3 regions of the Streptomyces sp. NPDC050806 genome follow, and region 2 is predicted to be linked to each of the others. Evidence: riboswitches for the same ligand, from Rfam matches in the RefSeq annotation. Region 2 holds a riboswitch; each other region holds the start of a gene.

Region 1 (3,199 bases), on a different contig from region 2:
CGGCCTTGGTGTTCGACTTCACGAACGGCTTCCACGACACGGCCAACGCCATGGCCACCACCATCTCCACCGGGGCACTGAAGCCCAAGACCGCGGTGGCGATGTCGGCGGTGCTGAATCTCGTCGGCGCATTCCTCTCCGTGGAGGTCGCCAAGACCATTTCCGGCGGCATCATCGACGAAGGCGCCGGCATCAGACCAGAGGTGATCTTCGCCGGCCTCGTCGGTGCCATCGTCTGGAACCTCCTGACCTGGCTCGCCGGTCTCCCCTCCAGCTCCTCGCACGCCCTCTTCGGCGGCCTGATCGGCGCGACCCTGGTGTCCGTCGGCATGAGCGGGGTCAACGGGGACGCCGTCGTCATGAAGGTCCTCATCCCGGCCGTGGCCGCGCCGATCGTCGCGGGCCTCGCCGCGACCTTCGCCACCCGGCTCACCTACCGGCTGGCCCGCAACCGCGCCGAGCAGGACACCGCGAAGGGCTACCGCGCCGGGCAGATCGCCTCGGCCGCCCTGGTCTCCCTCGCCCACGGCACCAACGACGCCCAGAAGACGATGGGCGTCATCACCCTCGCGCTGATCACCGGCGGCGCGCTCGCCCCGCAGGCCGACCCGCCGATGTGGGTCATCGCCTCGGCCGGCCTCGCCATCGCCCTCGGCACGTACCTGGGCGGCTGGCGGATCATCCGCACGATGGGCAAGGGCATCACCGACATCCAGCCGCCGCAGGGCTTCGCCGCCCAGACCGGCGCCGCCGTCACGATCCTGGCCTCCTCGCACCTCGGCTTCGCGCTCTCCACCACCCAGGTCTGCTCGGGCTCGGTCATGGGCTCGGGCCTGGGCAAGAAGGGCGGCGTGGTGCGCTGGTCCACCGCGGGCCGCATGGTGATCGCCTGGGGCCTGACCCTGCCGGCCGCCGGCCTGGTCGCCGCGGGCGCCGCCTTCCTGGCGGGCCAGGGCACCTGGGGCGTCACCACCGTCGCCGTGCTGGGCCTCGCGATCTGCGGTGCCATCTGGGCCGCCTCCCGCCGCAAGCCGGTGGACCACAGCAACGTCAACGACGTGGAGCCCGTCGAGCCGGCCGGTGTCGTCACCACCGCGCTCCAGACCGTCTCCCCGCCGCCCGCGGGCGCGACCACGGCCGGAGCCGGCACCATCGACGGCATCCCGGCGCAGTCCGCCAAGCGCTCCCCCGCCACCACGGCCGTCCGCTGACCGCCGGCCGCTCGCGTTAAGGAACCGACGCCATGAACATCGACTGGGCTGCACTCGGCCAGGTCTTCGGCACCACGCTCGTGGTGACCGTCGGCATGGTGGGCCTGTTCACCCTGGGCATCGTGGGGACGTCCCGCAAGGCCCCGCAGGAGGGCGGGACGGGCGCCACCGCGGTCGCCGCCGGCGGCTCCTCGGCCGTCGCCCGCGCCGGCGGGTACGCCTGCTTCACGCTCTGCCTCGCGGCCGTCGGCTACGGCATCTTCCTGATCGTCGCCGGCTGACCCCCGCACCGCACCCGAAGGCGCCCGGCGCCGCGTACTCCGCGGCCGCCGGGCGCCTTCGCGTGTCCCCGGCCTGTGGTGTCGGCCACACGGACCGGCATACGCCTGCGTCGCAGGTCAAGGGTGAGTTGACGGCTTTCGCGGCACGTGGTGGACTGCCCGGTGCCATTCGGCGACAGATGAGGAAGTCCGGTGAGAATCCGGCGCGGTCCCGCCACTGTCACCGGGGAGCGCTCCTCCAGAAGAAGCCACGGCCCGCCACAGGCACGGGCTGGAAGGCCGGGGGAAGCGTCGATCCGGGAGCCAGGAGACTCTCGTCGCCGGTCACGTCGAGCCAGGGCGCGGACCCTGAGTGAGGACACACGCCATGCCGGGCTCCGAGCCGAGACCCCTGCCCTCCGCCGTACGCCCGGCACGCGACCGCGGCCGGCCGTCCCGCCGAGGCACGACGGCGGGCTGATCCGACGATGCGTGCCGAACACGCCACCTATGCGTGCGGCGCGGCTCTGGGCTTTCTCGGCGACCTGGCCGTGGGCGATCCGCGCCGCGGTCACCCGGTGGCCGCCTTCGGGCGGGCAGCGGCCGCCGTGGAGCGCGGGCTGTGGCGCGACCACCGCGGATACGGCGCGGCGCACACCGCGCTGTGCGCCGGTGGGGCAGCGCTGGGCGCCGCCCTGCTCTCCCGTTCCGTACGCCGCTGCGCCCCCGCCCGCATCGCGCTGACCGCCGCCGCCACCTGGGCCGTGCTGGGCGGTACGACGCTGGGCCGCGAGGCGCGCGCCATCGGCGGCGCGCTGGAAGCCGGCGATCTCGACGTGGCGCGCGAGCGGCTGCCGCACCTGTGCGGCCGCGACCCGCAGGCGCTGGACGGGCCGCAGATGGCCCGCGCCGTCGTGGAGTCCGTCGCCGAGAACACCTCCGACGCGGTCGTGGGCGCGCTGGTCTGGGGCGCCGTCGGCGGTGTGCCGGGCCTGGTCGCCTTCCGCGCGGTGAACACGCTGGACGCGATGGTGGGGCACAAGTCCGACCGCTACCGCCGGTACGGCTGGGCCTCGGCCCGGCTGGACGACGTGGCGGGCTGGCCCGGGGCGCGGCTGACCGCCCTGCTGGCCACCGCCGCCGGGCCCGATCCGCGCGGCGCGTGGCGCAGCCGGCGGGCCGACGGCAAGCGGCACCCGAGCCCCAACGCGGGCCCCGTGGAGGCGTCGTTCGCCGGGGCGCTGGGCGTACGGCTGGGCGGCACGCTGGCGTACGCGGGACGGGTCGAGCACCGCCCGGTGCTCAACGGCGGTGCCCGCGCGGTCGAGGGGGCCGACATCGCGCGTGCGGTGCGCCTGTCGCGCCGGGTGAGCGCGCTGGCGCTGGCGACGACGGTCGGGGCGCGGATCGCCGTGGGCGCGGTGCGCGCGGCGCGAGGGACGAGGAGGCCGCGGTGAGCGGAGCGCGGGAAAGGCCCGGCGGCGGACTGCTGGTCGCGGGGACGACGTCGGACGCGGGCAAGAGCGTGGTGACGGCGGGCATCTGCCGCTGGCTGGCGCGCAAGGGCGTCAAGGTGGCGCCCTTCAAGGCCCAGAACATGTCGCTCAATTCGTATGTGACGCGCGAGGGCGCGGAGATCGGGCGGGCGCAGGCCATGCAGGCCGCGGCGGCCCGGGTCGAGCCGACCGCGCTGATGAACCCGGTGCTGCTCAAGCCCGGCAGCGACCG
Region 2 (3,199 bases):
GGGCGGCTGTCGGTCAAGAGCGAGGAGTTCCGGCAGCTCTGGGCCACGCACGACGTGCAGGACAAGGGCTTCGGGGTGAAGCGGCTGCACCACCCGGTGGTCGGGCCGCTGACCCTGTCGTACGAGACGCTGCGGCTGCCCGCCGACCCGGACCAGCAGCTGATCGTCTACAACGCGGAGCCCGGCTCGGCGTCGGCGGAGTCGCTGCGACTGCTGGGCAGCTGGGCGGCGGAGGGCCCGGCGGACCGTTCACCGCTGAGCCAGGACACCGCCGAACGACAGGACGCGGGGGGCTGACTGGGGATGGGCTGAGCGGAGGGGGAACGCCGGGCGTTTCCCGCCCGGCGCGTTCTCATCCCTCCGCCGCATCCCCGTCTTCCCAGCGCAGCAGGTCGCCCGGCTGGCATTCGAGCACCTCGCAGAGGGCGGCGAGCGTCGTGAAGCGCACCGCCTTGGCGCGGCCGTTCTTGAGTACCGCCAGGTTGGCGGGCGTGATGCCCACGCGGTCCGCGAGTTCACCCACGGACATCTTCCGCCTGGCCAGCATCACGTCGATGTCGACGGTGATCGGCATCAGATCACCTCGTCCAGCTCGGCCCGCATCAGCGACGCCTCGGCGTCGCGCGTGACGGCCTGGGCGAGCAGTGTCCGCAGCACGAGCACGAGGAGTGCGACGCCCAGAATGGCCACGCCGATCCCGCCCATGATGACGGTGACGCCCGGGTCGGCTCGCTGGCCCGGTGCGTTGAGGGCCGTGACCGCGAACCACATGAGGGCAGCCGCCACGATCGCGGCGATCACGCCGTCCACGTACCGGAAGGCGGTGTGGGAGAAGACGGTTCCGCGTCGCACCATCGTCACCAGCCGCCATACGCAGACCACGGCGACCTGGACCGACACCATGCCCAGGATCGTGATCACGCGCAGCGGGGTCAGCGGGAGCGTCCCGTCCTCCGGGTCGCTCCCGCTGACCAGCGTCCACGCCATCGATGCCTGTACGAAGACGGTGCCGGCGAGCACCACCCCGAGTACGACGCGCAGTGCGCCCACTGTCAGTTTTCCCATGACCCCGTCCCTCCATCGACTAGCGATGCAAATCTATCGAAATTCGATAGGTGAGGCAAGGGTCGGGGAGATGCGACGAGGTCGGGAAGGGGAAGCAGAGGGGGCAGCGAGGGTCGGGAAGGGGCGGGATAGAGTGACCCGGCCGTGGTGTTCGGGAAGACCGGTGCAGACCCGTTGGACCTGCAAGAACTGCAGACCTTCGGGTCCGATTCCGGAGCGGCCCTCGCCACTGTGATCGGGAAGTTTCCGACCCTTCCCGTGCGCCGGACGGATCCGGGCGTGCGGGGGCCACTGTCCGCGGAGTGCGGGCGGGAAGGCCGGGCCGGAGGCGTCCTCCTGCCGCCCCCGGGCGGACCGGGAGGTTCCCCGTAAGCCAGGAGACCGGCCACGGCATCTCACGAACCGATTCCACGAGGTGCTGGAGCGTGACGGCCGGATGACCGTGCCCACTGATCCCCCCACGACCGATCCCCCCACGACCGATCCCCCCACGACCGCTACCCCGACGACCGCCGGGGCGCAGCAGTTCCGCTGGCAGCGGCGGGACACCGTCCGTACGGCCGGCCTGCTGGCCGTCATCGCCGCGCTGCACGTCGTCGCCTTCGGCGTGCTCCTGCTGCTGGTGGTGCCGAACCACTACACGATCGGCACCCAGGTCTACGGCGTGGGCCTCGGCGTCACGGCGTACACCCTCGGCATGCGGCACGCCTTCGACGCCGACCACATCGCCGCGATCGACAACACCACCCGCAAGCTCATGGCCGACGGGAAGCGGCCGGTGTCGGTGGGCTTCTGGTTCGCGCTGGGCCACTCCAGCGTGGTCGTCGTGATGGCCGCCCTGGTGGCCGGCGGCGCGGCCATCGCGGGCACGCTGCTGGACGACGGCTCGCGTACGCACCAGTTGCTCGGCACGGTCGGCACCACGGTCTCCGGCGGGTTCCTGTACCTCATCGCGGCCCTCAACCTCGTCGCGCTGGCCGGCATCTGGCGGGTCTTCCGGTCCATGCGGGCCGGGACGTACGACGAGAACGAGCTGGAGAAGCAGCTGGACTCGCGCGGCTTCATGAACCGCCTCCTGGGCCGCTTCACCAAGTCGATCTCCCGCCCGGGCCAGATGTACCCGCTCGGCTTCCTCTTCGGCCTCGGCTTCGACACCGCCACCGAGGTCACGCTGATGGTGATGGCCGGCAGCGGGGCCGCGGCGGGCCTGCCGTGGTACGCGATCCTGTGTCTGCCGCTGCTGTTCGCGGCCGGCATGAGCCTGTTCGACACGCTCGACGGCACGTTCATGAACTTCGCGTACCAGTGGGCGTTCGCCAACCCGGTGCGCAAGGTCTACTACAACCTCACCATCACCGGGCTGTCGATCGTGGTGGCGTTCTTCATCGGCACGATCGAGCTGGTGAGCGTGTTGCACGACAAGCTCGGGCTCAAGGACGCGGTCACCGACTGGGTCTCCGGGCTGAACCTGGACAACGTCGGCTACCTCATCGCCGGCCTCTTCGTCGTGGTCTGGGCCGCGGCGATCGCCTACTGGCGGCTGTCCGGGGTCGAGCAGCGCTGGACGGCCCGGGCGGCGGCCGCCCAGGAGGGCTGAAGCCGCCCCCCGGACAGCACCGGGCCCGGGCCCTACTTGGCCGCCGCCTTCTTCGCCGCTCGCTTCATCTCCTGCTTGTAGGCGCGGACCTCGGCGAGGGATTCCGGGCCGGTGATGTCGGCCACCGACCGGCGGGAGTCCTCCTCGCCGTACGCGCCCGCCGCCTCGCGCCAGCCCTCGGGGCGCACGCCGAACTGCTTGCCGAGGAGGGCCAGGAAGATCTGCGCCTTCTGCTTGCCGAAGCCGGGCAGGTCGTTGAGGCGTTTCAGCAGCTCGGCGCCGGTGCCCGCGTCCCGCCAGACGGCTTCGGCGTCGCCGTCGTAGTGCTCGACGAGGTACTGGCACAGCTGCTGCACCCGCTTGGCCATGGACCGCGGGTAGCGGTGCACGGCCGGCTTGCGGGCCAGCAGCTCCTCGAACGCCTCCGGGTCCTGGGCCGCGATGGCGTGCGCGTCCAGGTCGTCGCCGCTCATCCGCCGGGCGATGGTGTACGGGCCGGTGAACGCCCACTCCATCGGCACCTGCTGGTCCAGCAGC
Region 3 (3,199 bases), on a different contig from region 2:
GCGCGAACTCCTCGCTTCGCACGGCGAACGCGTCCTTGATCCGCGTGACGACCGCGATCCGCTCTTCGAGCGGGGCGTTGGCCCACACCCCGGAGTCGAAGGACGCGCGCGCCGCCGTGACGGCACGGTCCACGTCCTCCCGGGAGGCGTGCGGCACCCGGCCGATGACCTGCTCGGTGTGCGGGGAGACGACCTCGATGGTGTCCCGGCCGGCCGGATCGACCAGCTCACCACCTATGTAGAGCTGTCCGTGCTCGATCGGGCCAGTCATCGATTCCGCCTCCTGCGGTCGCCGTTACCTGACGCGTTCCCCGAAGCAATATCTGACGCTGCATCAGAACTGATACCAGTTCCAGTTATGGTGGGCAATGCACGCGACGGCGTGCGGGCCGAGAGGGGCGATGGCATGCCGCACGTGATCGACCACCGGGGCGGGGTGTGGAGCATCGCCGTGCCCATACCGGACAACCCGCTGGGGCACACCCTCGTGCACCTGCTGGAGACGGACCGCGGCCCGGTGCTGATCGACACCGGCTGGGACGACCCGGACTCCTGGGACGCGCTCGCCGCCGGGCTCGCCGCCTGCGGCACCACCGTCACCGACCTGCACGGCGTGCTCGTCACCCACCACCACCCCGACCACCACGGCCTGTCGGCGCGGGTCAGGGAGGCGTCCGGCGCCTGGATCGCGATGCACGCCGCCGACGCCGCGGTAGTCCGGCGCACCCGCGAGGCCGAGCCTGGCAGCTGGCTGGCGTACCTCATCGACAAGCTGGCCGCGGCGGGCGCGCCCGAGGAACACCTCGCGCCCCTGTACGCGGCCCGCTCCAAGGGGCGCACCCGCGCACTCCCCGAGAACCGCCCCGCGCTCCCGGACCGCGAGATCGTCCCCGGCGAGCTGCTGGACCTCGCGGGGCGGCGGCTGCGGGCCGTCTGGACGCCGGGACACACCCCGGGCCACGTCTGTCTGCACCTGGAGGAGGCACACCCGGCGGCGCACCCGGGGAACGGGCGCCTCTTCTCCGGCGACCACCTGCTGCCCGGCATCACCCCGCACGTCGGCCTGTACGAGGACCCGGACGACGCCACCGTCACCGACCCCCTCGGCGACTACCTCGACTCCCTGGAGCGGATCGGGCGGCTCGGCGCGGCCGAGGTGCTGCCCGCGCACCAGCACGCCTTCACGGGCGCGGCGGAGCGGGTGGCGGAGCTGCTCACCCACCACGAGGAGCGGCTCGGCGGCCTGCGGGCACTGCTCGCCACCCCGCGTACCCCCTGGCAGCTCGCCGAGGCCATGGAGTGGAACCGCCCCTGGGAACGGATCCCGTACGCCTCGCGCACCATCGCCCTCTCCGAGGCCGAGGCCCATCTGCGGCGCCTGGTGAAGCGGGGGCTGGCGGAGCCGGTGCCGGGCTCGGACCCGGTGGCGTACGTGGCGGTGTGACCCGCCGGCGGGGGCGGGGTGCGGCACCGGCCGTCCGGACGCGAGGGCGTACGGGCGGCCGTACGCATCCCGTACGTGCCGGGAGCCGGCCGCTACCCGCCGGTTAAAGTGTTGCGACAAGTTCATTCGTGCCCGACCGGGGGAAGCCGGTGGAAAACCGGCGCTGACCCGCAGCCGTGAGCCCTGGTGCGCATCCGCGCGCCGGAGCGAGCCGGAACGCCCGGCGGGGCACACCCAAGGCTCCCGCGTACCGCCGGCCGCCCTTCGGCGGCCGCCCGGCACGCGGCACCGTCGAGGTATACGGAGCTGAGCCCGGTGCCACCGCGCCGCGCGCGAGTCGCGGACGTGGTGCGGCGGAGTGCGGCTGCGTGACCTCCCACCTCGCGCACCCCGCGAACCGACCGAGAGGCACCGACCCCATGGCCATCACGGCCCGCTCCCTCGCCGCCCCGGCGCGCCGCTGCGCCGCGGCCCTGGCCGCCGCCGTGCTGTGCGCGGCCGCTGCCCCCGCCGCGTTCGCCGACACCCCCGCGCCCGGCGCTTCCCCGAAGCTCCCGAAGGGCCTGTACGGCAGCACGGACCCCAAGTACGACGGCGTCTGGCGGCAGTCGCTGGCACTGCTGGCCCAGGACGCCACGGGCGTGCGCCCGGCGGACGAGGCGGTGGACTGGCTCGTGGGGCAGCAGTGCGCCGACGGCGCGTTCACCGCGTACCGCGCCGACCCGAAGCAGGACTGCGACGCGAAGACCCTGCGGGACACCAACCAGACGTCCGCCGCCGTCCAGGCGCTGGCCGCCGTCGGCGGGCACTCCGACGCGGTCCGCAAGGGCGTCTCCTGGCTGAAGTCCGCGCAGAACGACGACGGCGGCTGGGGCTCGGCGGCCGGCGCCGACAGCGACGCCAACTCCACCTCGGTCGTGATCGGCGCGCTGACCGCCACCGGCACGAAGGAGGCGGCGCTGCCGAAGAAGGACGGCAGGTCGCCGTACGACGGGCTGCTCGCCCTCCGGCTCGGCTGCGACGTGCGGAAGGCGGACCGCGGCGCGTTCGCGTTCCAGGCCAAGGACGGGAAGCTCGCGGCCAACGACGACGCGACGGCGGCCGCGGTGACGGGCGCCATGGGCAAGGGCTTCGTCGTCGCGCCGGACGGGCCCGCCGCGAAGAAGACGTCCTGCGAGGAAGCGGCCGAGGACGCGCACGGCGCCGCGAGCGGCGGCGCCGATCACCTCGTCTCCGCCATGGCCGCGCACGGCCACCACCTGATGTCCGCCATGCCCGGCGCCGAGGACCAGCCGGACGTCGGCAACACCGCCGACGCCGTGGTCGCGCTGGCCGCCGCCGGCCGGCCGGACGACGCGAAGCGGCCGCTGGAGTGGCTCCGCGGCCACTCCGCCGCCTGGGCGAAGCAGAGCGGCCCGGCCGCCTACGCACAGCTGATCCTCGCCGCGCACGCCACCGGTGCCGACCCGCGCGAATTTGGGAGCACGGACCTCGTGGCGAAGCTGAACGCGACCGGCCCGAAGCCGGCGGCGCAGCAGAACGCGCAGGGCCAGGAGGCCGAGCAGAAGGACGAGGGCGGCATCTCCGTGTGGTGGGTCGTGCTCGTCGGCCTCGCGGTGGGCGCGGGCATCGGCTTCCTGCTGAGCGGCCGCAGGAAGCAGAACCAGCTGTGAGGCACGCCGCCCGGATCGCACGCGGCGCCGGCGCCCTGGTCCTGGCCGGTACGGCCACGGGCCTGGCCGCCGTCCCCGCGCA

The links. Region 2 has a riboswitch for cobalamin ahead of nicT (Nickel transporter NicT). Riboswitches for the same ligand answer to the same signal wherever they lie in the genome.
Region 1: it holds a riboswitch for cobalamin, as region 2 does, so the genes downstream of both, ACZ6WH_RS09610 (cobalamin biosynthesis protein) here and nicT (Nickel transporter NicT) in region 2, are expected to answer to the same signal.
Region 3: it holds a riboswitch for cobalamin, as region 2 does, so the genes downstream of both, ACZ6WH_RS11870 (prenyltransferase/squalene oxidase repeat-containing protein) here and nicT (Nickel transporter NicT) in region 2, are expected to answer to the same signal.

The regions. Positions count from the first base shown of each region.
Region 1 is NZ_JBVJIF010000003.1:56,144-59,342, forward strand. It holds gene ACZ6WH_RS09600 (inorganic phosphate transporter) at 1-1,211, shown strand, start outside; gene ACZ6WH_RS09605 (hypothetical protein) at 1,244-1,492, shown strand; cobalamin riboswitch at 1,627-1,825, shown strand; gene ACZ6WH_RS09610 (cobalamin biosynthesis protein) at 1,960-2,928, shown strand; gene ACZ6WH_RS09615 (cobyric acid synthase) at 2,925-3,199, shown strand, end outside.
Region 2 is NZ_JBVJIF010000006.1:258,575-261,773, reverse strand. It holds gene ACZ6WH_RS20475 (helix-turn-helix domain-containing protein) at 1-297, shown strand, start outside; gene ACZ6WH_RS20470 (helix-turn-helix domain-containing protein) at 353-574, opposite strand; gene ACZ6WH_RS20465 (DUF2975 domain-containing protein) at 574-1,065, opposite strand; cobalamin riboswitch at 1,194-1,469, shown strand; gene nicT (Nickel transporter NicT) at 1,502-2,662, shown strand; gene ACZ6WH_RS20455 (HhH-GPD-type base excision DNA repair protein) at 2,695-3,199, opposite strand, start outside.
Region 3 is NZ_JBVJIF010000003.1:580,105-583,303, forward strand. It holds gene ACZ6WH_RS11860 (aldehyde dehydrogenase) at 1-271, opposite strand, end outside; gene ACZ6WH_RS11865 (MBL fold metallo-hydrolase) at 407-1,444, shown strand; cobalamin riboswitch at 1,547-1,686, shown strand; gene ACZ6WH_RS11870 (prenyltransferase/squalene oxidase repeat-containing protein) at 1,864-3,117, shown strand; gene ACZ6WH_RS11875 (SCO2322 family protein) at 3,114-3,199, shown strand, end outside.